One region of the Janthinobacterium sp. P210005 genome, then DNA from elsewhere that is predicted to be linked to it. Evidence: predicted binding sites of a transcription regulator. Region 1 holds the regulator's gene; each other region holds the start of a gene.
What was found. The regulator FNR, encoded in region 1, switches genes on or off when oxygen is low (the NO sensors DNR and NnrR bind a similar motif). The targets are predictions, from matches to a motif close to TTGATNNNNATCAA.
Positions count from the first base shown of each region.

Region 2: the regulator FNR is predicted to act here: its motif matches at 6,131-6,144, upstream of paaA (1,2-phenylacetyl-CoA epoxidase subunit PaaA).
Region 3: the regulator FNR is predicted to act here: its motif matches at 8,375-8,388, upstream of VPH40_RS14715 (KamA family radical SAM protein).

Region 1 covers NZ_JAZARC010000002.1:738,921-749,299, forward strand. The annotation lists gene VPH40_RS13315 (TOBE domain-containing protein) at 1-638, shown strand, start outside; gene VPH40_RS13320 (response regulator) at 640-3,714, opposite strand; gene fnr (fumarate/nitrate reduction transcriptional regulator Fnr) at 3,964-4,722, shown strand; gene VPH40_RS13330 (FixH family protein) at 4,847-5,371, opposite strand; gene ccoG (cytochrome c oxidase accessory protein CcoG) at 5,474-6,856, opposite strand; gene ccoP (cytochrome-c oxidase, cbb3-type subunit III) at 6,859-7,779, opposite strand; gene VPH40_RS13345 (cbb3-type cytochrome oxidase subunit 3) at 7,772-7,975, opposite strand; gene ccoO (cytochrome-c oxidase, cbb3-type subunit II) at 7,977-8,591, opposite strand; gene ccoN (cytochrome-c oxidase, cbb3-type subunit I) at 8,607-10,034, opposite strand; gene VPH40_RS13360 (T6SS effector phospholipase Tle3 domain-containing protein) at 10,281-10,379, shown strand, end outside.
Region 2 covers NZ_JAZARC010000003.1:214,280-224,658, forward strand. The annotation lists gene paaH (3-hydroxyacyl-CoA dehydrogenase PaaH) at 1-1,446, opposite strand, end outside; gene paaG (2-(1,2-epoxy-1,2-dihydrophenyl)acetyl-CoA isomerase PaaG) at 1,448-2,239, opposite strand; gene paaE (1,2-phenylacetyl-CoA epoxidase subunit PaaE) at 2,329-3,408, opposite strand; gene paaD (1,2-phenylacetyl-CoA epoxidase subunit PaaD) at 3,449-3,976, opposite strand; gene paaC (1,2-phenylacetyl-CoA epoxidase subunit PaaC) at 3,976-4,728, opposite strand; gene paaB (1,2-phenylacetyl-CoA epoxidase subunit PaaB) at 4,743-5,027, opposite strand; gene paaA (1,2-phenylacetyl-CoA epoxidase subunit PaaA) at 5,054-6,046, opposite strand; gene paaX (phenylacetic acid degradation operon negative regulatory protein PaaX) at 6,314-7,243, shown strand; gene VPH40_RS14660 (hypothetical protein) at 7,344-7,598, opposite strand; gene VPH40_RS14665 (M14 family metallopeptidase) at 7,740-8,864, shown strand; gene VPH40_RS14670 (cytochrome-c peroxidase) at 9,123-10,253, shown strand; gene pmbA (metalloprotease PmbA) at 10,300-10,379, opposite strand, start outside.
Region 3 covers NZ_JAZARC010000003.1:231,939-242,317, reverse strand. The annotation lists gene VPH40_RS14770 (GNAT family N-acetyltransferase) at 1-21, opposite strand, end outside; gene VPH40_RS14765 (DMT family transporter) at 18-962, opposite strand; gene VPH40_RS14760 (hypothetical protein) at 1,145-1,276, shown strand; gene VPH40_RS14755 (glycine zipper 2TM domain-containing protein) at 1,299-1,748, opposite strand; gene VPH40_RS14750 (Mpo1 family 2-hydroxy fatty acid dioxygenase) at 1,885-2,313, opposite strand; gene VPH40_RS14745 (DNA-deoxyinosine glycosylase) at 2,409-2,933, shown strand; gene VPH40_RS14740 (hypothetical protein) at 2,965-4,173, opposite strand; gene VPH40_RS14735 (HDOD domain-containing protein) at 4,281-5,147, opposite strand; gene VPH40_RS14730 (DNA-3-methyladenine glycosylase) at 5,438-6,016, shown strand; gene VPH40_RS14725 (methyl-accepting chemotaxis protein) at 6,013-7,719, opposite strand; gene VPH40_RS14720 (cache domain-containing protein) at 7,788-8,246, opposite strand; gene VPH40_RS14715 (KamA family radical SAM protein) at 8,529-9,893, shown strand; gene VPH40_RS14710 (MFS transporter) at 9,896-10,379, shown strand, end outside.

The DNA.
Region 1 (10,379 bases):
TCGACGCCATGAACAACCTGGCTGGCGAACCGCTGGTCGAGCGCTTGACGGGCGGCAAGGGCGGCGGCGGCACGCGGCTGACGCCACGGGGGCGCCAGCTGGTCGACAATTTCCGTATTATCGAGCGCGAGCATGCCCGCTATCTGCGCCAGCTGGGCAGCCAGGCGGAAGGCATCGCCGACGATCTTTTACTCATACGGAGAATGGCCATGAAAACCACGGCACGCAATCAATTCCTGGGCAAGGTGACCGAACTGAAACAGGGCGCCGTCAACGATGAAGTCACCCTGGAATTGCCCGGTGGCCAGCACATCGTGGCCATCGTCACGCAGGGCAGCAGCGCGAGCCTGGGCCTGGTGCCGGGCGCGGAAGCGTTTGCGCTGATCAAGGCGTCGTCTATCATCCTCGTGACGGACAGCCAGGGCGCGCGCTTTTCCGCGCGCAACCAGCTGGCCGGGGTCGTGACGCGCGTGCAGACGGGCGCCGTCAATACGGAAGTGGTGCTGGACTTGCCGCGCGGCGGCACGATTGCCGCCATCATCACGAACCAGAGCAGCACCGACCTGGGCATCGAGCTTGGCAGCAACGTGACGGCCATCTTCAAGGCGTCCAGCGTGATTCTGGGCGTGCCCGCCTGATTTAATCCTGCAGGCGCGACAACCAATCCGCCGCCGCCGCCAGCGCCTGTTCCAGTTCCTGCGCCGTGTGCGCCAGCAGCGCCGGCACCTCGTCCAGGCGGCCCGCATCGATGGCTTCCTCGGTGGCGAACGCGGCGCGGATCAGGCGCTTCGTGCCCAGGGTGCCGACGGAGCCGCGCACGCTGTGCAGGATGCGTGCCACGTCGCTGTGGCGGCCCGCCTGCAACGCCGTTTCGGCGTCGCGCACGGGCGTCGTGCCCTTGTTCAGCGCGTCTTCCACCATGCGCCGCAGCACGCCGCGCCCCTTCGCATCGCGTCCCATCACGCGCATCAGCGGCGCCATGGAAAACACTTCCTCATCGGCGATGCGTGCCGGCTCGGCCGTCTGTACTTGCGGGCGCTTGGGCAGGTGGCGCAGGATGACTTCCATCATCTCTTCCACCACCACGGGCTTGGCGATGAAATCGCTGATGCCGGCCGTCATGCAGCGCTCGCGCTCGGACGCCAGCACGCCGGCCGTCATGGCGATCACGGGCAGGTGCAAACGCAGTTCCGTGCGGATGATGTGGGTAGCGCTGAAACCGTCCATGACGGGCATCTGCATGTCCATCAGCACGATGTCGTAGCGCAGCGCTTCCGTGCGCAGCCGTTCCACGGCTTGCAAGCCGTCGCCCACCACGTCCAGGGTGGCGCCCATGTGTTCGAGGATGCCGCGCGCCACGGCCTGGTTCAGGTGGTTGTCTTCCACCAGCAGGAAATGCACGCCGGCCAGTTCCGTGCCCAGCGGCTGGTGCAGCATGCGTTGCTCGCCGCCGTCGTCCTTGGCGATCAGCGCCTGGTGCAGGGCGTCGAACAGGCTCGATCCCGTGATCGGCTTCATCAGCACGACGTCGGCCTCGGCCGCGCTGGAGATTTCTTCCAGGTGGTTGCGGGCGAACGCGTTGACCATTACCACGATGGGCTGGCGCTGGCCGCTGGCCGCCTGGCGGATGGCCTTGGCCGTGGCCAGGCCATCCATGACGGGCATGTGCCAGTCGGCCAGCACCACATCATACGGTTGCTGCTGCGCCAGGCGTTCGCGGTACAGTTCGATGGCGGCAAAGCCGGAGTCCACTTCGTCGGCCAGCCAGCCCCACGCCTCGATCAGCTTGACGATCAGTTCGCGCGTGGTGCGGTTGTCGTCGGCCACCAGCAGGCGCAGCTGGCCCAGCGCCGGCGTGCGCCGCGTTTCTGCCGGCTGCGCCAGCATCTCGAAGGGCACGCTGAACCAGAAGCGGCTGCCCTTGCCTTCGCTGCTGGCGACGGCGATGTCGCCGCCCATCATGTGGATCAGCTGCTTGCTGATGGCCAGGCCCAGGCCCGTGCCGCCGAAGCGCCGCGTGATGCTCTGGTCGCCCTGGGAAAACGCGGCAAACAGCTGCTGTTGCTGCAGTTCCGTCATGCCGATGCCCGTGTCGCGCACTTCGAAGCGCAGCCAGGCGCGGCCGCTCTCGCTCTCGGCCAGGCTGACGGCCACCACCACTTCGCCGCTCTCCGTGAACTTGATGGCGTTGCCGGCCAGGTTGACGAGGATTTGCTGCAGGCGCTGGGCGTCGCCCACGAGGCGCCGCGGCACGTCGGGCTCGACGGCGATGGCCAGTTCCAGCTCCTTTTCGCCCGCATTCATCGTCATCGTCGTGGCCAGGGTATTCATGACTTCGTCGAGGTCGAATTCGACGGGCGACAATTCCATGCGCCGTGCCTCGATCTTCGAATAGTCGAGCACGTCGTTGAGGATGCCCAGCAGCGACTGGCCCGCCACTCTGACCATGGTCAGATACTTGCGCTGTTCCGTGTCGAGCCTGGTATTGCCCAGCAAATACACCATGCCCAGCACGGCATTGAGGGGCGTGCGGATTTCATGGCTCATGTTGGCCACGAAATCGCTCTTCGCGCGGTTCGCCGCCTCGGCCCGGTCGCGTTCCTGTTCCAGTTCCGCCGCGCGCGATTCGAGTTCCTGCTGCAGGCGGTCGCGTTCGCTCATCAGGCCGTTGAACGCTTCCGTCAGTTCGCCGATCTCGTCGCGCTGCTGCACCGGCACGGGCGTGAAGCGGCTGCCGCTGGTGCGCAGGGCTTGCAGGGTGTCGCGCAGGCGCACCAGCGGCGACAGCAGGCGCACGGTGACCCAGCCCAGAACAAAGGCGGCCAGCAGCGAGGCGAGGATGCTCCACAGCACCAGCCGGTACAGCACGCCATCGAACGGCTCGAAGGCATCCTCGACGGGGAGCGAGGCGGCCAGCAGCCAGTTTACGGATTTCAGGCGCTTGAAGCTGTTGACGGCCGTGATGCCGCGGCTGTTGGTGCTGACCATGCTGCCTTCGCCATCTTCCTGCAGCAGCCGGGTCGTCGTCAGGTTGGCGTTCGGCTGGCGCGGTTGCAACAGCCGGCTGGTATCGGGATGCAGCACGTAGCGCGGCACGGCGCCGCGCGTGAGGATGAAGTAATAGCCGTTCTTGCCGATCTTTTCCGAGCGCAGGCGGCCCAGCAGGTTGTCCTTGTACAGGCGCAGCACGCCGATCACCACGCCGGCCACCTGGCCATCGGCGGCCAGCACGGGCGCCACCATCTGCACGATGGGCATGCCGCTCGACTTGCCCAGCATCGGTTCGGTGATCATGGGCTGGCGCGTGCGCAGGACGGTCTGGAAATACTCGCGCTCGGCGACGTTGATGCCGGCGCGCCCCGCTACCTCCGGCATGTCGGCCACGACGGCGCCATGCGCGTCGAGTACCAGCACGTCATCGAACAGCACCAGCATCGAGCGGCGCGAATAGTATTCGCGCAATTGGGCGGGCCGGGCGATCAATTCCGGCGGCTGTTGTCGGGCCGTCAGGGTGACGATCTGCAGCAGCATGCCCAGCTTGTCGTCGAGCTCGGCGGCGGTGCGGGTGATCAGGGACGATTGCTGGCTCAGCAGTACTCGGGTGAAGTCGTCGCGCATGTGCTGCACCTGGATCATGGTGACCAGCGCGATCATGGCGATCGAGGTCAGGCTGGTGGCCAGCGCGACTTTTGCTTTAATGCCGAGAGGCTTCATGATTTCCTTTTCAGTACCGGGCGGCACAGGCGGCAGATAATGCTGTCAGGAATTTTCCTATCAATGCCCCAGCTTGGCAAGCGCCGCCGCGCAAATTGCCCGCCCCCTACGGGCTTTTGACGATGTTGCCATATAATTAAAGGCTGGACGTCGTTTATTCGCCGAATTTACGGTGAAATTGGCATACGGCAACCCTGTATGCGGCTGTATGCAGTAAACTTGTTGTTGCATTTTCTAAAAGGTACCGACATGACTGAAGCGCTACTCACTCCAACCTTGCCCACCGTGAACGTGGAGGCGTTGCGTGCGCGATGCTCGACCTGCAGCATGCATCAATTGTGCCTGCCGATGGGCCTCGATGTGGGCGACATGGACAGGCTGGACCAGATCATCGGCCGCCGCCGCAAGATCGTGCGCGGCGCCTCGCTGTTCCGCATCGGCGACTCGTTCCAGAACCTGTATGCGATCCGCCTGGGGCATTTCAAGACGTACCAGATCAATCCGGGCGGCGAAGAGCAGGTGACGGGCTTCCAGATGGCGGGCGAACTGCTGGGCATGGACGCCATCAGCGCCGACCGCCACCACTGTAATGCGGTGGCGCTGGAAGACAGCGAAGTGTGTGAAATCCCGTTTTCCAGCCTGGAACAATTGCTGGGCAATATGCCGACCCTGCTGCGCCATTTCCACCGCATGATGAGCCAGGAAATCACGCGCGAGCAAAGCGTCATGCTGTTGCTGGGCAATATGCAGGCGACGCAGCGCTTTGCCGCCTTCATCGTCAACCTGGCGTCGCGCTATGAAGCGCGCGGCTATTCGGGCAGCAATTTCCAGCTGCGCATGTCGCGCGAGGAAATCGGCAACTACCTGGGCCTGACCATCGAGAGCGTCAGCCGCCTGCTGTCGAAGTTCAAGAAGGAAGGCTGGTTGCGCGTCTCCAACCGGGAAATTGAAATCCTGCAGCCGGCCAAGCTGAAAGCCATTACGGCCGGCACGGACGTCTGCAAGTAACAGCACCGTCAAAACCTGCTGCGCGTCGCGCTTTGCGGCTTGCGATGCTCGCTGTGCTATAGCACAGCTGCGCTTCTCAACCACAAATCACTGCCGCTCGCTACGGTTTTCCCGGCGCTGTACGTTATAGCTCTTCATCCGCATGCAGCGCGATGCTGCGCTGCAGGGGCCAGGTCCAGATGCCGGACAGGCGCCACTCGCGTTTGTCGTTTTCCACCAGCACTTGCCAGCGGCTGCGCTCGAGCATCGGCAGCGCCACGGAAAAATTGCCGGCCGCATCGGGCTGCACCAGCACCTTGATATCTTTTTCCGGCAGGGTCGCATGCGCCAGGTGCAGCTGTAAAGGCGCCTGATAGGCCTTGCCGAAGCTGTGCACGGAACCGGTCAGGCGTGCTTGCGCCACGTCATACGACAGGCGCGTATCCATCGCCAGGTCGCTGGCGATCGTGTCACGCTTCAAATCCTGGTTGATCGCCTTGCCCTGCTTGTAATAATCGCCCACCACCAGTGCATCGGGCTGCGTAAACGCGATATAGCCCATGAAGCTGCCGACGACCACGGACAGGCCGGGGCCGATCATCAGCAGCCATGGCCAGCGATGCTTGTACCACGGTGCAACGGGTGCTTGCAGTTTCAGACTGTCGGACATGATATTTCTCCTGTTTAATCAGCCAGTCCCCGCATGGGGACCGGCCTTCCTGCAACTTCGTGGCGGCGGCGAGGGCACCCGGTCCCCGTCCGCCTTTCCTTGTTAACGCGGCACGATGAATACCGCGCTTTCACGCACATGCAGCGATGGGTCGTCCAGCGATTGCAATTCGATCGCAATCTTGTTCGAGCCCTTCTCTCCCACGCCGTGCGGCACGCGCAGGCGGATCGGCCAACCCAGCGTTTCCGTCGGCTGCAAGGTCACTTCTTCGCGCGTCAGCAAGGTAAGGCCCGGCAAGCCGGAAGCGCTGATTTTGAAATGCTGGCTTTGCTCCGACGTGTTCATGATCTGCAGGCGGTAGACGTTTTCGATCATGCCGTCTTCCACTTCGCGTCCCATGGAACCGCGGTCGCGGATCACGTCCATTTTCAGGGGCGTGCGCAGGGCCAGCGAAGTACACACGGCGATGATGATCAGGGCCAGGATGGAAGTGTAGATCAAGACGCGCGGGCGCATGGCGCGCTGGCGTATCTGCTTCGAATTGAAGTTGTTTTCCATCGCATGGTCGGTACTGTAGCGTACCAGTCCCCGTGGCCGGTCGACTTTGTCCATCACGCTGTTGCAGGCATCGACGCAAGCGGCGCAACCGATGCATTCATACTGCAGGCCGTTACGGATATCGATACCGGTCGGACACACCTGCACGCACAGGGTACAGTCGATGCAATCGCCCAGCTTGTCGTTGTTGCCGGCCTTCTTGCTCATGGCGCCACGTGGTTCACCGCGCTTGGCATCGTAGGTGATGATCAGGGTGTCCTGGTCGAACATGGCGCTCTGGAAGCGCGCGTAGGGGCACATGTATTTGCACACCTGCTCGCGCAGCCAGCCCGCGTTGCCGTAGGTTGCCAGACTGTAGAACAAGACCCAGAACCATTCCCAGGGACCGAAGTTCAGCGTGGTCACCGACTGCGCCAGTTCCTTGATCGGCGTGAAGTAGCCGACAAAGGTAAAGCCCGTCCACAGGGCGATGGCGCCCCATACCAGGTGCTTGGCCGTCTTCTTGAACGCCTTGCGCACGGAGGGGCCCTGCTTGTCGAGGGCCATGCGCGCGCTGCGCGTGCCCTCGATGCGGCGTTCGACCCACAGGAAAATTTCCGTGTATACCGTTTGCGGGCAAGAGAACCCGCACCACACCCGCCCGGCAATGGCCGTGACGAGGAACAACAAATACGCACAGATGATCAGCAGGGCCGCCAGATAGATGAAATCCTGGGGCCACAGCACGACGCCGAAAATGTAGAACTTGCGCGTGGTCAAATCGAACAGCAGGGCTTGCCTGCCATTCCAGGTCAACCACGGCAAGCCGTAGAACGCCAGCTGGGTAAGCCATACGCATACCCATCGCCAGGTAGCGTAGCGTCCTTTGGCCTCGCGAGGGTAGATTTGCTCGCGGGCCGCATACATCTTGATGACTTGAGGTTCCATTTTTACTTTGCGGGTGCCTGCGGATTCGACAGGCTCCAGACATACGCCGACAGCACGTGTACCTTGGATTCGCCGAGGAAATCGCTGAAGGCCGGCATGGTGTTGCTGCGTCCCTTGCGTACGGTTTCCATGATGGTGTCGGCGCTGCCGCCGTACAGCCAGGTCTTGTCCGTCAGGTTCGGCGCGCCGAGCATCTGGTTACCCTTGGCATCGGCGCCATGACAGGCCATGCAGGCGCCGAACTTGGCCTTGCCCAGCACCGACTTGACGGGATCCGAGGTGGAGCCGGACAGGCTCAGCACATAATGGGCCACGTTCTCGACATCCTTTTCGGAGCCCAGGGCGGCGCCCATCGGTGGCATTTGCCCATTGCGGCCGTGCATGATGGTGGTCTTGATGATGTCGGGTTCGCCGCCATACAGCCAGTCCTTGTCCGTCAGGTTGGGGAAGCCCTTGTTGCCGCGCGCATCCGAACCGTGGCATTGCGCGCAGTAGGTCAGGAACAGGCGCTGGCCGATGGCTTGCGCCTGCGGATCGGCGGCCACCGTCTTCAAGTCCTGGCTCAGGTACTTGTTGAACAGGGGACCGTAGTCGGCTTCCGCCTTCTTCAGCTCTTCCTCGTACTGGCCCGTCGATTTCCAGCCCAGGCTGCCGGCATAGTTGCCCAGGCCCGGATACAGGAACAGGTACGCCAGCGAGAAGACGATGGTGATGTAGAACAACCACATCCACCAGCGCGGCATCGGCGTATTGAGTTCCTTCAAGTCCTCGTCCCAGACGTGGCCCGTGGTGCCGTCAGCAGGGGCGCCCTCGACCACTTTGATTTTCGACTGCGAGTACAGCAGCACGCCGCAGCCGATGATGCCCAGCAGGGACAGCACGATGACGTAGATATTCCAGAAGCCATTGGTAAAGTCAGCCATGGTTATGTTCCTTCGCCAGGGTCATTTCGGCTTCGGCCGGATAGTCGAGCGCGTCGTCGGCGAACGGCAGGCGGGCTGCCGCGTCGAAGTCGCTGTTGCTGCGGCTGAACGTCCACCACAGGATGCCCACGAACGTCGTAAAGGAAACCACCGTCATGACGCTGCTGGCGCTGTCAAACAGGTTTTCGATTGCCATGCTAATTCCTTGTTTTGATTAATGTACCGAGGCCTTGCAGATAGGCGACCAGGGCGTCTTCTTCCGTCTTGTCCTGCAGCTGCGCGGGGCCGGCGGCGATCTCTTCATCGCTGTACGGCTGGCCCAGGCGTTTCAGGGCGCGCATCTTCGGCATGATGTCGTCAGGCACCAGCTTGGTCTTCGCCAGCCAGGGGTAGGACGGCATGTTCGACTCGGGCACCACGTCGCGCGGGTTGTTCAAGTGCGTGCGGTGCCATTCGTCGCTGTAGCGCGCGCCCACGCGGGCCAGGTCGGGCCCCGTGCGCTTGGAACCCCACTGGAACGGACGGTCGTAGACGAATTCGCCGGCGACCGAATAGTGGCCATAGCGTTCCGTTTCCGCGCGCAGCGGACGCACCATCTGCGAGTGGCAGTTGTAGCAGCCTTCGCGCACGTAAATGTCGCGGCCTGCCAGGCGCAGCGGCGAGTACGGTTTCAGGCCGGCGACGGGTTCCGTCGTGCTCTTCTGGAAGAACAGGGGAACGATCTCGACGGCGCCGCCGATGCTGATCACCACCGTGACCAGGGCGATCAGCAGCCAGGGGTTTCTTTCAATCCATGCATGTGAAAATTTCATTTGCTTTCGCTCCTATCAGGCGTGCGCCGCGTTCAGTTCCGGAATGCGGGCGACGGGGAGTTTGCTGCCGCGCAGAGTCATCCAGGTGTTGTAGCCCATGATGCACATACCCGACAGGTACAGCAGGCCACCGGCCACGCGCACCACGTAGTACGGATACGTCGCTTTCACGCTCTCGACAAAGGTGTAGGTCAGGGTGCCGTCCGGATTGACCGCGCGCCACATCAGGCCCTGCATCACGCCGGCGATCCACATTGCCGCGATGTACAGCACGATGCCGATGGTGGCCACCCAGAAGTGCACGTCGACCAGGCGCGTGCTGTGCATCTGCGTGCGGCCCGCCAGGCGCGGCAGCAGGTAGTAGATCGAACCCATGGTGATGAAGCCCACCCAGCCCAAGGCGCCCGCATGCACGTGGGCAACGGTCCAGTCGGTGTAGTGCGACAGCGAGTTGATGGTCTTGATCGACATCATCGGACCTTCGAAGGTGGCGATGCCGTAGAACGACAGCGAAACGATCATGAATTTCAGGATCGGGTCGGTGCGCAGCTTGTGCCAGGCGCCCGACAGGGTCATGATGCCGTTGATCATGCCGCCCCAGCTTGGTGCCAGGAGGACCAGCGAGAAGACCATGCCGATCGATTGCGTCCAGTCAGGCAATGCCGTGTAGTGCAGGTGATGCGGACCCGCCCACATGTAGGTGAAGATCAGCGCCCAGAAGTGGACGATCGACAAACGGTACGAGTACACGGGGCGCTCGGCCTGTTTCGGGATGAAGTAGTAGACCATGCCCAGGTAGCCGGCGGTCAGGATGAAACCCACCGCGTTATGGCCGTACCACCACTGGATCATGGCGTCCTGCACGCCCGCATATGCGGAATACGACTTGGTGAACGAGGCTGGCATGACGGCGCCATTGACCACGTGCAAAATCGTCACGGCCAGGATGTAGGCGCCGAAGAACCAGTTGGCCACGTAGATGTGCTTGACCTTGCGCTTGATCAAGGTGCCGAAGAAAACGATGGCGTAGGCGATCCAGACGACGGCGATGAGGATGGCGATAGGCCATTCCAGTTCCGCGTATTCCTTGCCGCGTGTCATGCCCAAGGGCAGGGTGACGACGGCGCACAGGATCACCGCTTGCCAGCCCCAGAACGTGAAGGCGGCCAGTTTGTCGGAAAACAGGCGCACCTGGCAGGTGCGTTGGACAACGTAGTACGAAGTAGCGAACAGGCCGCAGATGCCGAAGGCGAAAATCACCGCATTCGTGTGCAGCGGACGCAAGCGTCCGTATGTCAGCCATGGTATGTCGAGGTTCAGGGCAGGCCAGGCCAGCTGAGCGGCGATGATAACGCCAACCAGCATGCCGATGATGCCCCATACCACAGTAGCGACCGCGAATTGCTTCACGATCTTGTAGTTATAGTTCAGCGATTGATCCACAAAGACTCTCCCTGGAATTACTATTTATGATGGTGGCCAGAGAGTAAGTGTTTGACCGGGAAAAAACTTTGATGTGGATCAAAATTCCCCGGATGAAATAAGCGTAGCGAAGTGGCATCGAAATAAAGTGATATTTCGATCAAAAAAGCCATGCAAGATCCCTGCAACAGCTGGCTTGACATGGCGTAAAACGTGCGTGGAGGCTATGGCTTAGAGTGGCTTGTCCAGACACGTCCAAAGCCCGCCATGGAAGAGCCGAAATGCCGCGATCCGTTTGATGCCCAGGTGGACCTGGTCGTGGGCAAGGCCGAGGGCACGACCCTGTTCGATCACAGCAAGCTCGCC
Region 2 (10,379 bases), on a different contig from region 1:
GACGGCATCGGCCCAAGCCAGCGGTCCGCACGGATAGTTGACGCCCTTCTGCATGGCGATATCGACGGCAGCCACCGTGCACACGCCCTGGTTGACGGCGTCGGCCGCCTCGTTGGCCAGCATGGCCACCGTGCGCATGACGGCCAGGCCAGGCACGTCGTCCAGGCGCGTGACGATGAAACCGGCCGCCTGGAAGAGGCCAACGACGGCCGCGTAGGCCGCATCGCTGCACTGGTCGGCGCGGGCCACGGCGATGCGCCTGGCATTGGCGTAATCGAGCGCCAGGTCAAACAGCACCGTGTCCGGATGCTGGTTGTCGTGCGCGCGCTGGGTGGCGCTGCGGCCATCGGTCAGATAAATCGCGGCGCCATGGCAATGCAGGGCGGGCGCCTCGTCATGCGACTGGCCTTCCTGCGTCACGCGGCGGCTGACGGTGATGCCGGCCTGCTCCAGGCGCTGCACAAGACTGCGGATGATGCCGCTGTGGCCACGGCCATCGCCGCCGATGGCGGCCGACAGGGCAACGAATTCCGGCTTCGCTTGCGCGCCTTCCGCCTGCGCCACGGGGGCAGCGGCCCCTTCGCCGTACAGGTAAAAACCCCGGCCCGATTTGCGGCCAAGGAAACCGGCATTGACCATTTCCTGCTGCAGCACGGAGGGCGTGAAGCGCGGGTCGTTGAAATAGGCGCCGAACACGGATTGCGTGACCGAGAAATTGACGTCATGGCCGATCAGGTCCATCAGCTCGAATGGGCCCATGCGGAAACCGCCCGCTTCGCGCAGCACGGCGTCGATGGTGGCGGCGTCGCCCGCCTGTTCGCTCAAGAGGCGCCAACCTTCCGCATAAAACGGACGGGCGACACGGTTGACGATGAAGCCAGGCGTCGATTTCGCATGCACGGGGTTCTTGCCCCAGGCGATGGACGTATCGTAGACGGTGGCGGCGACTTGCTCGCTGGTGGCCAGCCCGCTGATCACTTCGACCAGCGCCATCAGTGGCACAGGATTAAAGAAGTGCATGCCGACCAGGCGTTCCGGACGGCGCAGCTTGGCGGCGATGGCCGTAACGGAAATCGACGAGGTGTTCGTCGCCAGGAGGCAGTCGTCGCTGACCAGCGCTTCGAGTTCGGCGAACAGGCCGCGCTTGACGTCGAGGTTTTCCACGATGGCCTCCACTACCAGGGCAGCATCTGCCACATCAGCCAGGCTGCCGGCCGCCTGCAGGCGCGCCGTGGCGGCCGCGGCTTCGTCGGGCGTCATGCGGCCCTTTTCAGCCAGCTTCGCATACATCTTGCCAATGTCGGCCAGCGCCTTGCTGACGGCGTCAAAGCGCGTGTCATACAGCTTGACCCGGTAGCCGGCGGCTGCGGCCACCTGCGCGATGCCGGCGCCCATGGCGCCGCTGCCGATGACGGCGACGATACTGTTATTGTCCAAAGCTGCCATATCAATGTCCCTTGAATTGCGGTGCGCGCTTTTCCATGAAGGCGGCCACGCCTTCGCGGTAATCGTCGCTGTTACCGAGATCGCTCATCATGCGCGCTTCCAGCGCAAGCTGCTGCGGCAGGGTATTCGCGCCGCTGGCGGCCAGCGCCTGCTTGGTATACGCCAGGCCCTTGGTGGGGGCTGTGGAAAAGTGCACGGCCAGCTTGCGCGCTTCTTGTGCCAGATCGGCGTCGTCCACGCATTTCCAGATCAACCCCCAGTCTTCCGCTTTTTCCGCCGTCAGTTTTTCACCCAGCATGGCCAGGCCCATGGCGCGCGCGGAACCGATCAGGCGTGGCAGGAAGAAGGTGCCGCCCGTGTCCGGGATCAGGCCCAGCTTGCAGAACACTTCGACAAAACTGGCCGACTTGCCGGCGATGACGATGTCGCACGCCAGCGCCAGGTTGGCACCCGCGCCGGCGGCCACGCCGTTGACGGCGCAGATCACGGGCATTGGCAAAGCCTTCAAGGCCAGTACCAGCGGCGCATAGTTCTTTTCCACGGATTCGCCCAGGTCCACGCCCTTCGAACCCGGTTCCACGGCGCGGTCGGACAAATCCTGGCCTGCGCAAAAGCCGCGGCCCGCTCCCGTCAGCACGAAGACGCGCACGGTACTGTCGGCGTTCACTTTGGCGATGGCGTCGCGCACTTCCTCGTGCATGGCTTGCGTAAAACTATTGAGCTTGTCGGGACGGTTCAGGGTCAGCGTGGCGATGCCCTGCTCGATGGTGAAGAGGATGTTTTGGTAGGTCATGGTGTGTCTCGGTTTTGTTTTTTAACCCAGTGACAAGTGCCGGGGTCGAATCTGAAGATTCGCCCCCAGTCTTCGCGTGGGGTCTGCTGTTACTCAGCCTGGTCGAAATCAACGACCACCTTGTCGGTCAGCGGGAAACTCTGGCAACTGAGGACAAAGCCGCGCGCCACTTCATAGTCTTCCAGCGCGTAGTTGACGTCCATTTCAACCTTGCCGTCGAGGATCTTGCAGCGGCAGGTCGAGCACACGCCGCCCTTGCACGAGTAGCGCATGTCGATGCCCTGCCGCAGGCCCGCGTCGAGGATGGACTCCTTGTCCTTGTCCATCGTGAAGGTGGTGTGGTTGCCATCCAGGATGACGGTCACTTCCGTTTCCTGCACGGCGTCCGCAGCCAGCTGGGCGCGCGGCTTGTGGGCGTTTTTCGGGATGCTGGCGGCGAACAGCTCGATCTTGATATTCTGCTTGGGCATGCCGGCTGCCTGCAAGGCTGCGGAGACGCCCAGCATCATGTCTTCCGGGCCGCAGATGAAGGCGTTGTCGTAGTCTTCGATCTTGATCCAGTGCTGCAGGAATTGCTCGCATTTTTCCTGCGTGATGCGGCCGTTGAACAGTTCGATGTCCTGCTGCTCGCGGCTCATCACGTAGACCAGGTTCAAACGCTCCAGGTACACATCCTTCAAGTCCGTCAATTCTTCCTTGAAGATGACGGACGACGAAGCGCGGTTACCGTAGAACAGAGTGAAGCGGCTCAAGGGCTCCGTCAGCAGGGTCGTCTTGATGATGGAGAGGATGGGCGTGATGCCGCTGCCGGCCGCAAACGCCAGGTAGTGCTTGCGATTGACGCAGTCGAGCGGCACGTTGAAGTGGCCCATGGGCGGCATCACCTCGATGGTGGCGCCGGCTTTCAGGGTATCGTTCGCCCAGGTGGAAAAGGCGCCGCCCGGCGTGCGCTTGATGGCCACGCGCAGGGTGCCATCCTGCACCGCCGAGCAGATGGAATACGAGCGGCGCACGTCTTCCGCATTGATATGGGCGCGCAGGGTCAGGTGCTGGCCCTGCTGGAAGCGGAACTGCTGCTGCAACTCGGCTGGCACGTCGAACGTGACGGCGATGGTGTCGCGCGTTTCATTGCGCACGTTGGCCACGCACAGCGGATAAAATTTACTCATGCTTCATCTCCAGTTTCTTCGGAACGTGTGCCTGATTTTTTTAGTGGCACTTGAAGTAGTCAAACGGTTCGCGGCAATCCAGGCATTTGTACAGGGCCTTGCACGGCGTGGAGCCGAACTGGCTGGTCAGCTGCGTATGCGTGGAACCGCAATTCGGGCAAATCACGTCCAGTTTCGGCGTCGCCTGGCGCTTGACGCCACCACGTAAACCGCTGATGTCGATCACCTGCTGCTGCGGCGGAGCGATGCCATAGGCTTTCAGCTTGGCCTTGCCCGTCTCGCTCATCCAGTCCGTCGTCCAGGCGGGCGCCAGCTGGTTCACCAGCGTCACCTTGTCCACGCCATGGCTGCGCAAGGCATCCGTGACGGCGTCGGCGATCACCTGCATGGCAGGGCAGCCCGAATACGTGGGCGTGATCGTCACGATGCACGCGTCGCCGCCGGTGACTTCGACGGCGCGCACGATGCCCAGGTCCACCACCGAAATGACGGGGATTTCCGGGTCCGGCACGTCGCCCAGCCAGGCCCAGACCTGGGCGGCGTCCAGCGCTGCCGCGGCCGTGTTCATTACCACTCCGCCCCGGGATAGGCGCGCTGCAGGAACTGCATCTCGGCCAGAATAAAACCCAGGTGTTCCGTGTGCGTGCCCTGCTTGCCGCCTTTTTGCATCCAGGCGTCGGGCGCCGGCACGCTCAAAGTCGCTTCCGCGAAGATCTCGGCCACGTGTTCCAGGAACGCCTGGCGCAGGATGTCGGATGGCGGCGCGATGCCGGCGGCGACCATGGCCTGGTCGACGGCGTCGTACTTGAACATCTCGCCCGTGTACATCCACAGCTTGTCGGCGGCGGCCTGCGTTTTCGCGTGGCTGTCCGCCGTGCCGTCGCCGAGGCGCACGACAAGATCGCCGCTGCGGCGCAAGTGATAGGTCACTTCCTTGATCGACTTTTGCGCCACCTCGACGATGCGCGCATCCGTCGATTTCAGCAGCTCCAGCAACTGGAAGTAATGCCAGCTGTCGAAGAAGAACTGGCGCATCATCGTGTCGGCGTAATTGCCGTTCGGCTGCTCGACCAGCAGGCAATTTTTGAAATCGTGGGCGTCGCGCAAAAAGGCGATGTCGTCCTCGTCGCGGCCCGCGTTTTCCAGTTCGGCCGCATAGCTGAACCACAAACGCGTCTGGCCCAGCAAGTCCAGCGCCACGTTGGTCAGCGCCATGTCCTCTTCCAACGCCGGGCCCTTGCCGCACAGCTGCGACAGCTGCTGGCTGAGGATCAGGGCGTTGTCGCCCAGGCGCAGGAGGTAATTGACCTTGTCATCCATTGCAGGCGCTCCCATCACAGATTCTTGACTTCTTCCGGCATCGGGAAGAAGGTGGGATGGCGGTACACCTTGCTGTTCGACGGTTCGAACAGGGCGCCCTTGTCGCCGGGGCTGCTGGCGACGATATCGGCCGCGCGCACCACCCAGATGCTCACGCCTTCATTGCGGCGCGTGTAGACGTCGCGCGCATGGTTGACCGCCATGGTGGCGTCGGAAGCGTGCAGGCTGCCCACATGCTTGTGCGCCAGGCCGTGCTGGCTACGGATGAAAACTTCCCACAAAGGCCATTCTTTGCTCATGTTGCTATCCCCTTTTATAGATGTTTTCAGGCTGCCGCTTTTTCGTTAGCGGCTTGCTTGTCGGCGTAGGCGACCAAGGCATCGCGGAACCATGCGCCGTCTTCATACGCTTTCACGCGCGTTTGCAGGCGTTCGCGGTTGCACGGGCCATTGCCCTTCAAGACATTGTTGAACTCGGACCAGTCGATCTCGCCGAATTCATAGTGGCCCGTTTCCGCATTGAATTTCAGGTCGGGATCGGGCACGGTCAGGCCCAGGTATTCGATTTGCGGCACGGTCTGATCGACCATGCGCTGGCGCAATTCGTCGTTCGAGAACAGCTTGATGCGCCATTGCGCCGACTGGGCGCTGTTGACGGAAGCGGCGTCGGACGGGCCGAACATCATCAGCGACGGCCACCACCAGCGGTTCAGCGCATCCTGCGCCATGGCTTTCTGCGCGGGCGTGCCCTTGCACAGCGACATCATGATGTCATAGCCCTGGCGCGCATGGAACGATTCTTCCTTGCAGACGCGGATCATGGCGCGCGCATACGGGCCGTACGAGCAGCGGCACAGGGGAATCTGGTTGATGATGGCGGAGCCGTCGACCAGCCAGCCGATGGCGCCCATGTCGGCCCACGACAGGGTGGGATAGTTAAAGATGCTGGAATACTTGGCTTTGCCCGAATGCAAGGCGGCCAGCAAGTCGTCGCGCGACACGCCCAGGGTTTCCGCGGCGCTATACAGGTACAGGCCGTGGCCGGCTTCGTCCTGTATCTTCGCCAGCAGGATGGACTTGCGTTTCAGGGTGGGCGCGCGCGTGACCCAGTTGCCTTCAGGCAATTGGCCGACGATTTCCGAGTGCGCGTGCTGCGAAATCTGGCGGATCAGGGTCTTGCGGTAAGCATCCGGCATCCAGTCCTTGGCCTCGATCTTGATGCCTTCGTCGATGCGCGCCTGGAAAGCGCGCTCTTCTTGACCCATGTCGTCGAGGGAACGAACGTTCTTGAGGCCGGTTTCAACCATTTGTGCGTACATGATCTGTCTCCCATGTCTTTGATTTTGCGCAGCAACGCGGTGCGATGAACAGATAATACGATACAAAAAACGATTTGCATACACTTGATATGAATCATTTTAAAAATTCGTATCTTGTGCAGCTTTTTTGTGCGTATGATATTGCTTATGAGAAAACACTGCGGAGCGCCACCAGCGCTTCCGGCAAATTATTGCCGCGCTACCCGCGCAGCCAAGTAAACTGCTGCTTTTATTGAACCGACCGCAACACGGCCAGACCGGAACCACATGAAGAACACCCGCTGCACGGCATGGATAGCCGATTTCCTGGAAAGCGACCCACCGCGCTCGAAGTCCCTGGTGATGACCATCTTTGGCGACGCCATCGTGCCGCGCGGCGGCGCCATCTGGCTGGGCAGCCTGATCGAACTGCTGGCGCCGTTTGGCGTGAATGACCGTTTATTGCGCACCAGCGTGTTCCGCCTGGCGCAGGAAGGCTGGCTCAGCTCGCAACGCGACGGCCGCCGCAGCGCCTATACGATACGCCCGGAGGCGCTGGCCCGCTTCGAGCGCGCCTATCGCCGCATCTATGCGCCGCTGGTCGTGCACTGGGATGGCAGCTGGACCCTGGTGATCGGGCCAGCCGGCAGCATCGGCGCCGCCGAGCGGGGGGCGCTGCGCAAGGAATTATTGTGGGCTGGCTATGGCTTGATCTCGCCTGGCATCTTTGGCCATCCTGCCAGCAATACGGAGGCGCTGGAAGATATCCTCGTGCGCAATGAAGTGCAGGGCAAGCTGTATGTCTGCCACACCACGGAATTGCCGGGCGTCAGCACGCGTCCCCTGCGCGACATGGTGGGCGACTGCTGGGATTTATCGGAAGTAATGGCCGGCTACCAAAAATTCATCGCCAGTTTCCAACCACTGCTGACCTTGCTGCAAGAAGCACCCGTGTTCGATGCGGAGCAAGCGTTCGTCATCCGCTCGCTGCTGACGCACGCCTACCGCCGCGTGCAATTGCACGACCCGCAACTGCCCGTCGAGCTGCTGCCCGAACCGTGGCCCGGCACGCAGGCGTATGCGCTGGCCCGCGACCTGTACCGCATCACGTACGCGGCGGCCGAGGAACATATCTTGGCCACCTTGCGGCGCGAAGATGCGCAGGCGCCCGATGTGGAGCCGTGGTTCTACGAACGTTTCGGCGGCCTGAACACCTGACAACACGTCCATGGCGGCGTTGCAGGGCCTGGGCGTCCATTCGTACTGCCTGCGGCCCTGGCCATTTTTCAGGCGTTCAGGAATACGTCAGTGCCTGCGCTCACTGTTTTGCGACCACCTGTTTCGCCCCTGCCAATAAATCCTGCCCCAGCTTTTCCAGCGCATTGGCTTGCACCAGCATGGTGTCGAGGATGGCGACGTTAAAGGTGAATTCGGCCGGCGTCGTATAGCCGGGGAAACGTATGATGCGCAGCAATTCCTGCAAGGTCGTGCCCTTGCCCAGGTGCGCCAGGGCGTCGCTGAGGGCGCTGATTTTCTTTTCCAGTTCGCGTATGTGTTTGCCGTTGTCATCCATGATGTCCTCCCCGTGTCTAAGCTATCACGTTAGCAAAGCGCGTCCGTCATCGTTTGCGCCAGCACAAAGTCCACCGCAAAACAGGTATCATCGCGCCATTGCACACGATGCAAAACCCATACGTTTTTATCAGGAACACTCATGACCATTAAAATCAGCCAGCAATTCGACGCCGGCGCGATCGAGGTGCTGCGCGCCGACGATGCCCAATCCATCGAGCTGAACATCCGCAAGGATTCCCACGCCGACATCACGCAGTGGTTTTACTTCCGCCTGCAAGGCGCGCAAGGCGAGGCGTGCACGATCCGCTTCATGAACGCAGGCAAGTCGGCCTACCCGGACGGCTGGAAAGATTACCAGGCCGTGGCCAGTTACGACCGCGAAACCTGGTTCCGCGTGCCCACCAGCTTTGACGGCACGGTGATGACCATCGAACACACGCCGGAAGAGGAAAGCGTGTACTACGCCTACTTCGAGCCGTACCCATGGGACCGCCACCTGGCCCTGATCGACAGCGCGCAAGCGTCGCCGCTCGTGCGCTTGATCGACCTGGGCAGCACCGTGGAAGGCCGCGACATGAATCTGCTGGTGGTCGGCGACGCCGATGCCGAAAAGAAAGTCTGGGTCATCGCGCGCCAGCATCCCGGTGAAACGATGGCGGAATGGTTTGTCGAAGGCATGCTCGAAGCCTTGCTGGACCAGGCCAATCCATTTGCCCGCCAATGCCTGCAAGACGCCGTCTTCTACGTGGTGCCGAACATGAACCCGGACGGTTCCGTGCATGGCAACCTGCGCACCAACGCGGCCGGCGCCAACCTGAACCGCGAATGGATGACGCCGACGATGGAGCGCAGCCCGGAAGTATTCCTGGTGAAACAGAAAATGCATGAAATCGGCTGCGACCTGTTCCTCGACGTGCATGGCGACGAAGGCTTGCCTTACGTCTTCGTGGCCGGCAGCGATGCGCTGGAAAATTTCACGCCAGCACAGAAGGCCGAGCAAGACCGCTTCATCGCCGACTTCAAGGTGGCCAGCCCCGACTTCCAGGATGAGCACGGCTACGAAGACGGCCCGTTCACGCCGGAAGTGCTGACCATGGGTTCGCCCCACATCACCCACGCCTTCGGCTGCCTGTCGCTGACCCTGGAATTGCCGTTCAAGGACAATGCCAACGATCCCGACCCGCAAACGGGCTGGAGCGGTGCCCGCAGCGCCGCCCTGGGCGCGGCCGTGCTGCAGCCTATCCTGTCCACCTTGCGCGCCTGAGCCGCGCATGAAACTGGCCCGCCACGCATGACGTGACGGGCTTGGCCGGCGGTTACTCTGCCGCCGGCTGTTTTCCGCTCGCCGTCTTGCGCAGCGCAGCATCGCTAATCGTTGCCACGCCAGCCATTGCTGCCTATACTGGGCGCAGCATTGCCTGTCTCTCCCTTGCCGACAACCATCCCGCATATGACCATCAAAGACCAGCCACGCGCTGAGGCGCGATTTTCACCGACCCGATTTGCACACGTGTGCATATTCTTGTTTCTTGGCTTGCACGGCATGCCAGGCACGGCGGCCGAACTCAGCCCTGCCGCGCAGCTGGGGCGGCGCATCTTCCACGATGCCAGCCTGTCCGCCTCGGGCAGGCAGTCGTGCGCCAGCTGCCATGACCCGGCCCACGCCTATGCGCCCGGCAACAAGCTGGCCGTGCAACTGGGCGGCGCCGATGGCCAGGCGCACGGCTACCGCGCCACGCCATCGCTGCGCTACCTGGAACACAATCCGCCCTTCCGCTTTGATGAAGAAGGGGCGCCCAACGGCGGCATCAACCGCGACGGCCGCGCCGCCAGCCTGGCAGAACAGGCGGAACGGCCGTTCCTGGCAGCGCACGAAATGGCCAATGCCAGCACGGATGCGGTGGTGGAACGGTTGCGTAACGGCAACTATGCGGACGCATTCCGGCGCGTCTTTGGCGACGCCATCTTTGCGCAACCACAACAGGCATTCAGCCGCATCACGTATGCCTTGCAGCAATTCCAGCAGGAAGAGCCGGATTTTCACCGCTACGATTCCAAATATGACCTGTACCTGGCCAACAAGGTTCCCCTGGAGCTGGCCGAATTGCGGGGCCTGGCCCTGTTCAACGATGAACGCAAGGGCAATTGCGCCGCTTGCCACCCCAGCGTGCGGGGCGAACATGGCGCGCCGCCCCTGTTCACGGACTTCAGTTTCGACAATCTGGGCGTGCCGCGCAATATGCGCATTCCCGCCACGGCCGACCCGGCCTATTTCGACCTGGGCTTGTGCGGTCCCGACCGTACGGACCTGGCGGCGAAAGGCGAGCTATGCGGCGCCTTCAAGGTGCCCAGCCTGCGCAATGTAGCCACACGCCAAGTGTTTTTTCATAACGGTGTGTTCGACAACCTGACGGAGGCCCTGCGTTTTTATGTGCGGCGCGATACGCATCCGCAAGAATGGTATCCGCGCGACAAACGGGGAAAAGTGCAGAAATTCAATGACATACCCGCCAGATACCGCGCCAACGTGAACGTCAAGGAAGCGCCGTTCGACCGCAAGCGCGGCATGGCGCCGGCGCTGACGGCGGGCGAGATCGAGGATATGGTGAAGTTCCTGGCCACCCTGACGGATGGCTATCAAGTCCAGCAGTAAAGCGTGGCGCGCCCGCCCGGCGTTGTCGCGCTTGCCATGCAGGCGCTCAGCCGCCCGCCACCACCATGCTCTCGATGAGGATGGAACCCGTCTGTTTGGTGCCGCGGCGCAGTTCGTCGGCGCCCA
Region 3 (10,379 bases), on a different contig from region 1:
GAGGGAGGAAGAGGTGCTCATGTTGCCTTTGCGGATGGAGTGGTGGAAATAGAGGAAACAGCAGCCGTCTTGCGCGCCCCCGACGTCAGGGCCCAGGCCACGCTGGACAGGCACAGCACCATGCCCACCCATTCGATGGCGGCGGGCCGGTAGTGTTCGAACTGCACCGACAGCAGCACGGAAATGACGGGGGTGACGACGCCGATATACACGGTCTTTTGCGTGCCGATGCGGGCGATTAACGTGAAATACGCGCTGAAGGCGATGACCGAGCCGAAGATGGCCAGGTACAGCAATCCCATCCAATAACTGGGGCGCGGGGGCAATTGCCAGGACTGGCCCGTGGCGACGGCCCAGGCGGCCACTATCAAGGTGCCCCACAGCATGGTCCAGGCCATGGTCAGCATCACGTTGCCGGAATGCTCGCGCACTTTCATGACGAGGGCGTTGCCTGCCGTACTGGACACGGTGGCCACCAGGGCCAGCATGAAGCCGAGCAGGAAATGACCATTGCCGCCGCCCAGGATATCTTGCAGTGCCGCACCGATGGACTGGTAAAACAGCAGCACGATGCCGCAGATGGCGACGAAGGCCGCGCAGCAGGTGCTCCAGGTGATGGGCGTGCCGAAAGCGATGCGGTTGAGCAATGGCGTCCAGAACACCATCAGCGCAAACAGCACGCTGACGAGGGCCGAGACGAGATATTGCTCGGAACTATACGTGCACACATAGCTGAGGGCAAACGAGGCCAGGCCCTGCAGCAGCATCCATTTCTGCGCGCGCCAGGGCAGGCGCAAGCGGTCGCCGCGCAAGGCGCACCAGGCAAACAGGGTGGCGGACGCGAGGCCGAAGCGGTAGACCACGGAAACGGCGGGGGCGACATCGCCCAGCTGCAAGGTGATGGCCCAGAAGGTGGAGCCCCAGATCAGGCAGGCAATGATGAACAGGAGAGGAGAGGACATCGCGCAAGTATACGGGCATCGCGCGGGGATGGCGAGTCTTGGCCGAGCTTGCTCAAAGCGTGGTCAGGAGACAACGAGGCATTGAGCCAGCGCAGTGCTTCTGGAAAATGTTGAATTTATGAAAATATTTACATTATTATCAAGTAAACATTTTCTGAATTGCATCTTTGAAGGGGACCGCCATGCCAGCCTCACTGCAGATCAAAATATGGAGCGTGCTTGTGTATGTCGTGGTGGCAACCTTGGTTGCCATCTGGCTGCATGAGGGCATGTCACCCTCGGCCTTGCTAATGGCGGCCGGCGCATTCGGCTAAAGCGCATGCGCCGGCAAGCAGATCAGTGGGTGACGCGGGTCTTGCGGCCATCGGACAGCAGGCGCACGCGTTCGCCCGGACGGAACAGCTCGTCCGCGTCTTGCACGATGGCGCGCATGTCGCCATTGTCCAGGCGTACGGTGATTTCCAGGCCGGGTTTGTTGGAAGCGTTCGCTTCGATGCTTTTGCCCGCCATGCCGCCGGCGACGGCGCCCAGGATGCTGGCCGCGATGGCGCCCTTGCCGCCACCGACTGTCGAGCCGGCCACGCCGCCCATCGCCGCGCCAGCCAGCACGCCCGTGCCCGTTTCACCCTTGTCGATGGTTACCTGGCGCACGGATTCAACCGTGCCCATGCGAACCGATTGTTCATTCTGCGCCTGGCGCGCGTTGTACACATTCGCCGAGTTCGGTTGTACGGCGCAGCCGGCCAGGGTGGCGAGCAATGCCACTGCAATAATTGGTGCTTTCATGTGGGACTCCCTTGGACAAAAGTTAGTTGCCGATTACATTGACCGACAGATGATGACTTATCATAAGGACACTTGCCTCATATAACTAGTTGCGAATAGTAAAAATCTGTTACGGCCCCGCGTGACCGCTTGCTGCTCAATACGCCAACCGCAGGCGCCGGTACAAAAATCCCAGCACGAACAGCGGTCCCACCAGCAAGAAGCGCAAGTCGTCCAGGAACGACGGTTTCTTGCCTTCGATCTGGTGGCCGATGAACTGGCCTATCCAGGCCAGCACGAACAGCGCCAGCGACACGGGCAGGATGGTCAGCGCCGGCATGAGCAGCAGCAGGCCCAGCATGGCGGCCAGCATGGCCAGCATGCCCGCCGCAAACGGACGCGACAGCTTGTAGTAATAGTATAAAGCGAGAATACTGCCGAGCAGCGCCACGCTGGGATGCACGCTCCACAGCAGTCCCAGCAGGCTGAAAACGATCAGCGGCACGCACACGATGTGCACCCATTCATTGACGTGGTTGCGGTGGCTTTCGCCATACTGGGCCAGCAGGGTGTCGATGGTGCGCATGGGCGGTCTCTTGTGTAGGGATGGTTGTCCGGGAATTCTACACCGTCGCGTGGCCGGGTAAAATGGCCCTTCATTTCCCCCTCCGGACCGCTCATTTGAATAGCCCAGCCTTCTTGCCAGACACTGCCGCCGACCCGCGCAAGCGCTGTTTCGATCCCGTCGTCGACGCCGATACGCGCTTGCTGATACTGGGCAGCTTGCCCGGCGAAAAATCGCTGGCGCACAGCCAATATTATGCGCATCCGCAAAACAAGTTCTGGCGGCTGCTGGGAGAGGTGCTGGGCGTGGACTTGACAAGCCAGCCCTATGAAGCGCGCTTGAGCACCTTGCTGGCGCACGGCGTTGGCCTGTGGGATGTGGTGGCGCAGGCGCAGCGCACGGGCAGCCTGGACAGCAATATCCGCGCCCGCGACGATAACGACCTGGTGGCCCTGGCCGCCAGCCTGCCGCAATTGCACACGATCGCCTTCAACGGCGGCACGGCCGCCAAGCTGGGCATCAAGGTGCTGGGCGAGCACGCGCAGCGCTACCGCATTGTCAGCTTGCCGTCGAGCAGCCCCGCTTACACGCTCGCGTATGGCGCCAAGTTGCTGCAATGGAAAACATTGCAGCCGTTGTAATGCGCGGAGTCAGTTGATCAGGTTGCCGGCTTTAGGCCGGCGCGTACGGCTGCGCTTCCAGCGGCTGTCCCTTGGCGTCGAATTTCAGCGCCACTGACAAGCGGGTGACGCCGATGGTGGCCAGCGCGTCGCAGATGTCGTCGACTTCGTCCTGCAAGTCGGCGGCCAGGTCCAGCGGCTTGTCGGCGCTGTGCAGCAACTGGCCGTCTGCCGTGCTGACGTTGACGCGCAGCAGCATTTCGCCGTGCTCATCGGCCGGGCCGACGACCACCGAGACGTCGCCCGCGTCCACGTTGTTTTCCGCCAATGCATGGTTGATGCCGGACATCATCTGCAGCATCGCATACTCGCTCATCCCTTGTTCCTTGCCACCGTGGAACAGATCCTGGTAGAGGAAGCTTACTTCCAGGGTGTTGCCGGCCGGCGCCAGGCAGCGCTTCACCAGATCGCCCACTTCCGTCGTCCACTGCTGGTAGCGGGCCATGCGCGCGTCGAACCAGGCGTCGAGCGCCGCTTCATCCTTCGGTTCCGCGTAGAACGGGTCGTCCACGCGCTTGAGGGCAAAGCCCAGCAGGAAGCGCAGTTCGACGGCCGTGTCCTGTGGGCCGAAGGCCGTCTCGCTCCAGCCGACGATGCTGCTTTCCAGGCCCGGCGTGGCGACGATCTTCTTGTCCGTCATCGATGCGTACGCATCGCGCACCATTTCGTGCAGGTGGCTATAGGTGATGCGGTCGATTTCATCGAGGTCGTAGGCGTGGCTCATCAGGACCACCTTGGCCTTGGCGCTTTCCAGCTCTGCCTGCTGGAAACTTTTCACCAGCGCTTCGAACGCGTCCTGGTCCTGGAAGCTGTCCGCTTCCTTCAGGCCGCCCGTGCTTTGCACCAGCAGGGGCACGACGAAGGCGTTGATTTCCATTGCCGGGGCATTCTCGCGGCGGATCACGGAAATGGACGCCGCTTCCTCGATATGGCTGCGCAGGTACTGGTAGGCGCCCACGTCCTCGTATTTCGCCCGCTCGATGGCGTCGTACAGGATTTCATCCTTCTTTTGATTCAAGGCCTTGCGGATCAGGCGGCCGAACTCGACGGCTTGCTCGGCCAGCACCGTGCCCTGCGATTCGCTGTCTTCCTGCTCCGCCAGGTTGAGGGCCATCGTGCACAGCATGCGCGTGACGGATTCATCCTTGTCTTCAGGCGTGTTGGCGGATTTACGGGGGACAGGGCGCTTATTTTTGGGCATGGCGATCAACAGGTTAAGAAAGACGGGTCAGGCAAACGGAAACAGGCGCCAGGGCTTATGCCAGGCGCCGGGACGGATCATACAGGCGGACGCGGCCGCCTGATACCTCAATGGTCGGTATCGAACATCTCGTGCAATTCGTCGAGCAGGTCGGCGGCTTCTTCCTGCGACAGGCCGAGATGCTGGCAAGCAAGTTCGCCGCCCTTGTCCCACTCCAGCGAGGTACTGTTGCCATGGTAGCGCTGAATGCCCTTTTCGGCCAGCAGCGACAGGGCGACGAGCGAGCGGATGGCGTCGTCCGTGGACGGATCGGCCAGCACCGTGTAGTCGTGGTGGTGCAAAATCGCCCACGAGACGTCGGAAGACAAGCCCCAGTTGCGCGCGAGCAAGCAGCCGATGGCCGCGTGGTTGGTCTGGTGGCGCGCGTCTTCCAGTGCTGTAAAACAATTGTGCGCATCGTTGGCGGCCGCCGCGTACGTGTTGACGTAGTCGGGAAAGCGGTTCATCAGCAGGGGCACGCCGATATCGCAGAACAGGCCGAAGGTGTGGGCGATGTCGGGCGGGGCGATGCGCAGCTTGCGTGAGGTAAATACCAGGGCGCGCGCGCGCTTGGCCGACACATCCCAGAAGTTGGTCAGTTCCACGCCTTCCGCTTCCAGCGCCTGGCGTGCCAGCAAGCCCGTCATCATGGCGCTGCACTGGTTGATGCCGAGAAAATTGATGCCTTGCTCGACGGACTTGGCCTTGCGCGCGGCGCCATAGAACGGCGAATTGGCCAATTTCAGCAGGGCGCCCGACATGCCGACGTCGTCGGCGATGATGCGCGCGATGCGGCGCGGCGACGGGTCCTGTTCCGCCAGTTCGCGCTGCAAGTCGACCAGCAGGCTGGGACGCGGCGGGATACGGATGGAACGCATCAAGGCGTCAACCGGATCTTCCTGCTCTATCTGCTTTTGCGCTGCCGCTCTCATCATCACGCTTTCATCATCATTTTTGTGCCCGGTGCTTATTCTGTCGCGCGCTGCCGCTGCCCGCTTCATGAGCGTCTGGCGCAGTGCCCGACGATTATCGCTGTTTATGCATAGCAATAGTTCATATCTGCAATATATTGTCGCAAAAATTCCCGTTTTGGCCCGGTCCAGCCGTGATTTTCGTCATTTTACGACCTTGCCCATCCCGGTATCCATGATGAAAAAACCAAGTTTTATTTGTTTTCAAGGCGGGGCAAAGCGTGCGGCGGGATGCGCGGCAGTACAATTGCCTGATGAAAAAAATTCTTGCGGGTATCGATTTCGCGGACGATTCCAGCAGCGTGGCGCGCCAGCTGATCGGCGTGACCGTGCTGGTCGACGGCGTGGGCGGGCGCATCGTGGAAACGGAAGCGTATGACCGGCTGGACCCTGCCTCGCACACGTATGGGGGCATGACGCCGCGCAATGCGGCCATGTTCGGTCCGCCCGGGCACGCCTATGTCTACCGCTCGTACGGCATCCACTGGTGCCTGAACTTTGTGTGCCGCGAAGCGGGGCATGGCGCGGGCGTGCTGATCCGCGCGATCGAACCCGTGGAGGGGCTCGATGCGATGCGCGAACGGCGCGGCGTCGAGGGGGAGCGGCTGCTGTGCTCGGGACCGGGCAAGGTGTGCCAGGCGCTGGGCGTGAGCCACCTGCACAACCGGCTGGCACTGGACGCGCCGCCGTTCCTGTTGCTGGCCCGCGAGGGCGATGTCACGGTGCAAACGGGGCCGCGCATCGGCATTTCCAGGGCGATGGACACGCCGTGGCGCTTCGTGCTGGCCGGCTCGCCCTATCTGAGTAAACCGCTGCGCGCGCCCGCCGTCTAGCTGCGCCGGCGCCGCGATGCATCGTTGGCGCCATGCCGGCCGGGCATGCCGCGCAGCGGGCTGTGCAATGCGCGCCGGTCCTTGCCTTCTCCGTTGGCGGGGCTGGCCGGATGCTGGAATGCTTCGTCTTCGGTGTGGCCAGCCGGTGAGGCGGGGCGCTCATCCAGGGTAAATACGGCCACGGCCGCCGACAATTTGACGGCTTGGTCCTGCAAACTGGCCGCCGCCGCTGCGGCTTGCTCCACCAGGGCCGCATTTTGCTGGGTGACGTCATCCATTTGCGTGACGGCCTGGTTCACTTCCGTGATGCCCGACGCCTGCTCCGCGCTGGCCTGTTTCACGCGCTGGATGATCTCATTGACTTGCTGCACCGAGGCCACGATGGCGCCCATGCTGTCGCCCGCTTGCTGCACGGCCACGCTGCCGCCGTCGATGGTGGTGACGGACGTGGCGATCAGGGTCTTGATTTCCTTGGCGGCTTGCGCCGAGCGCTGCGCCAGGGTGCGCACTTCCGACGCCACCACGGCAAAGCCGCGGCCCTGTTCTCCCGCGCGCGCCGCTTCCACCGCCGCATTCAGCGCGAGGATATTGGTCTGGAAGGAAATGCCGTCGATCACGCCGATAATATCCACGATCTGGCGCGAATTGGCGCGTATCGTCGCCATCGTCGTCACGGCTTGCTGCATCGACACGCCCCCTTGCACGGCCAGGGTGGATGCCTGCCCCGCCAGCTCGCAGGCCAGCTGGGCGTTGTCGGCGTTGTCATTGACGGCTTGCGTCAGCGCTTCCATGGCGCTCGATGTTTCTTCCAGCGAACTGGCTTGCATTTCCGTGCGCGCCGACAAATCCAGGTTGCCGGTGGCAATTTCATGCGAGGCCGTGTCGATCGATTGCACGGCGCCCATGATGGTGCGCAAGGTCTGGTTCAAGTGGGCGATGGTCTGGTCCAGCACGCGCGAGGTGGCGGCGATTTCATCATTGCCCTGCTTGGGCGCGCCGGCCATCAGCTTGCCCGCCGCCAAGTCTTGCACGGCGTCGGCAATGCCGCGGATTTCCACCAGCATGGCGCGCCGCACCAGCATGGTCACCACGATGGAGACGAGGATGGAGAGCAGGACGGTCAGCAGCAAGCTCCAGCACAGGGTGCGAAACTCGGCGCTGGCCGTCGCATGGGCCTGGCTGCTGAGCGTTGTTTCCAGCGCGGACAGTTGCGCCAGCTGCGTATTGAACTGGCCGAACTGCGTTTCCGCCTTGAGCATGGAATTGGTGGCGATCGACTGGTCCATCTGCGCCATTTCCATGGTTTCCAGCACGGCCTTGCGATAGCCGGCCAGTGCCGTGATGGCCGCATCGACCAGGGTGAGTTCGGCGCCCGTGGCCGTGGCGCGCAGCGAGGCCAGCTGGGTGCCGATGGCCGCGTGGCGCGCCTTGATCTGTTGCTCCAGTGTATCGAGACGGGCCTTGGCGAAGCTGCCATTCGTCCACGACAGCAACTGGTACATATTGCCGTGCACATGCTTGGCGTCCCCTAGTACGTCGGCGGCTGCCTTCAGGTGCGTGATGCGCACCCGCACCATGTTTTCCAGCGAGGCATTTTGCCGCACCATGCCATACCAGGCGCCGGTCGAGCTGAGTATCAGCAACAGCAAGACCAGGGTGGGCGCCAGCAATAATTTTGGCCCTATGCGTAATTGATTGAGCATGCTCGACTCCTGGCGATGGCCGTTCAAACCGCAGGCGGCGCGCGGTGTGCGTGCGCGCCGCCCTTGCCCTATTTTTTGTAGATCCCCGCTTCCAGCACCACATCGTTGACGCGCAGGATGTAGGTGGTCTTCGGTTCGATCTTGCCGGTGGTGGGATTCTTGTATTGGTAATCGACCCAGCCCTTGCCCTGTTTTTGCGCCAACTCAATGATTTCACGGCGATATTTCTTGCCATTCGCATCGGGCACATCCGTCAAATCCTTGCCGACGATGGAAGGATTGATGGGGTGGGCCAGCACGATGCCCGTCTTGATGTCGCGCATGTCCACATACAGCGAGCCCTGCACGAAGTCCGGGTCTTTCGCCGTGATTTTCTTCATCATTTCTTCCTTGCCATGCGCCTTCATGAAGGCGGCGCCCCGTTCGGCCATGGCGATGGCGTCTTTTTCCGTTGGTTCGACCGCGGCGCTGACGTTGCCACCGGCAAATGCCAGGCACAGCAGGCTACCCGTGAATAAGCGTTTCATGAAAGCTCCTTGTGATATCGAGGGATATGTTGCCAAGTCGTAATTTACGTCGCCGGCGCTTCCCGCAAATTGCGATGGCACAAACTAAGGTGTTGCTTGTCGGTAGCTTGCAACGTATCGACGGCTTGTTGATATGTAACAATTTGGTTCCGAGCGGCAAGAACTATGATGACTTTCACAGCATGCCAAGCTGGCAAGGCATGGCAGAGGAAGAGGCTGGAATTGGCCGGGATAGGGCTGGTTTCAATGAAGTTATCGCTGTTTACTGGCAAGGAGCCGATCGTGTCCGCACCCATTACCGAGCCGTTTTCACCCAAGTTCAAGCCGTATACGCGGCACACCATACAACAGGCGCGGCAGTGGGAATGGCTGCCGGAAGAGCAGCGCGAAGCCGTGCAAGTGGTGTCGCACGTCTTGCCGTTTCGCACCAATGCCTATGTGCTCGACCAGTTGATCGACTGGAACAACATCCCTGACGACCCCATCTATCGCCTCGTCTTTCCCCACCGCGACATGCTGGCGCCCGAGCAGTACGCGCACCTGCGCGAGCTGGTGCTGGTGCAGAGGGACAAGGCCGCTATCGATGCCTATGTGCATGGCTTGCGCCTGGGCATGAATCCCCATCCGGCCGGCCAGATGACGCACAACGTGCCCCGGGTCAACGATGCGCCCGTGCGCGGCTTGCAGCATAAATATGCGCAAACGGTGCTGTTTTTCCCCAGCGCAGGACAGACGTGCCACGCATATTGCACCTTCTGTTTCCGCTGGCCCCAGTTCGTCGGCATGGACGACATGAAGTTCGATGCGCACGAGTCGCATGAGCTGGTCACTTACCTGAAACTGCATCCGGAAGTGACGGACGTGCTGATCACGGGCGGCGACCCGATGATCATGAATACGCGGCAACTGGCTGCCTACCTGGAGCCGCTGCTGGCGCCGGGCCTGGAACATATCCAGAACATCCGCATCGGCACCAAGGCGGTGGCGTATTGGCCGCAGCGCTTTGTCTCGGACCGCGATGCGGACGACTTGATGCGCTTGTTCGAGCGCATCGTCAAGGCGGGCAAGAACCTGGCCGTGATGGGCCATTACAGCCATGCAGTCGAGTTACGCCAGGACATCGCCCAGCAAGCGGTGAAGCGCATCATTTCCACGGGCGCCACCTTGCGCATGCAGGGGCCGCTGATCCGCCACATCAACGAAGACCCCGCTAGCTGGGCCGAGTTGTGGCAGACGGGCACGCGCCTGGGGGCAATTCCGTACTACATGTTTGTCGAACGGGACACGGGCCCGCGCGCCTATTTCGAGTTGCCCCTGGCGAAGGCGCACGAGATTTTCCAGGCCGCCTACCAGATGGTGTCCGGCCTGTCGCGCACGGTGCGCGGGCCTTCCATGAGTGCGTTTCCCGGCAAGATCGTCATCGATGGCATCGTCACCATCCATGGCGAAAAACTGTTTGCCCTGCAATTTTTGCAAGCGCGCAACCCGGACTGGGTGCGCCGGCCGTTTTATGCCAAGTTCGATGCGGAAGCGACGTGGATGGACGATTTGAAGCCGGCCTTTGGCCAGGACAAGTTTTTCTTTGAAACGGATGACCCGGTGCCGCAGGTGCCGCATAAAATCATCCGCCTGGCACAGGCCGCCTGAGCATGCACGGCCACGGCGCGCCTGCCCGTTCCGGCGCGGCCGTGTTTTGCCTGGTGTTCCTGCCGTTCGCGCTCGGGCATTACCTGTCCTGTCTGCTGCGCGGCGTGAATGCCGTGCTGACGGCCGAATTGCTGGGCGCCATTGCCCTGACGCCGACCCAGCTGGGTCTGCTGACCAGCGCCTTTTTTCTCGCTTTTGCGCTGGTGCAATTGCCGGTCGGCATGGCGCTCGACCGCTACGGCCCCCGCACGGTGCAACTGTGGCTGCTGGCGCTGGCGGCCCTGGGCGTGTGGCTGTTCAGCCGGGGCCACAGCTTTGCCGGGCTGATGTGGGCGCGCGCCTTGATGGGGGCGGGCCTGGGCGGCTGTTTCATGGCCGCCGTGAAAGCGATCTCGTGCGCCATCGCGCCAGCTCGCCTGCCTTCCGTGCATGGCTACCTGATCGCCGTGGGCGGCCTGGGGGCGGCCACGGCCACCATGCCCGTCA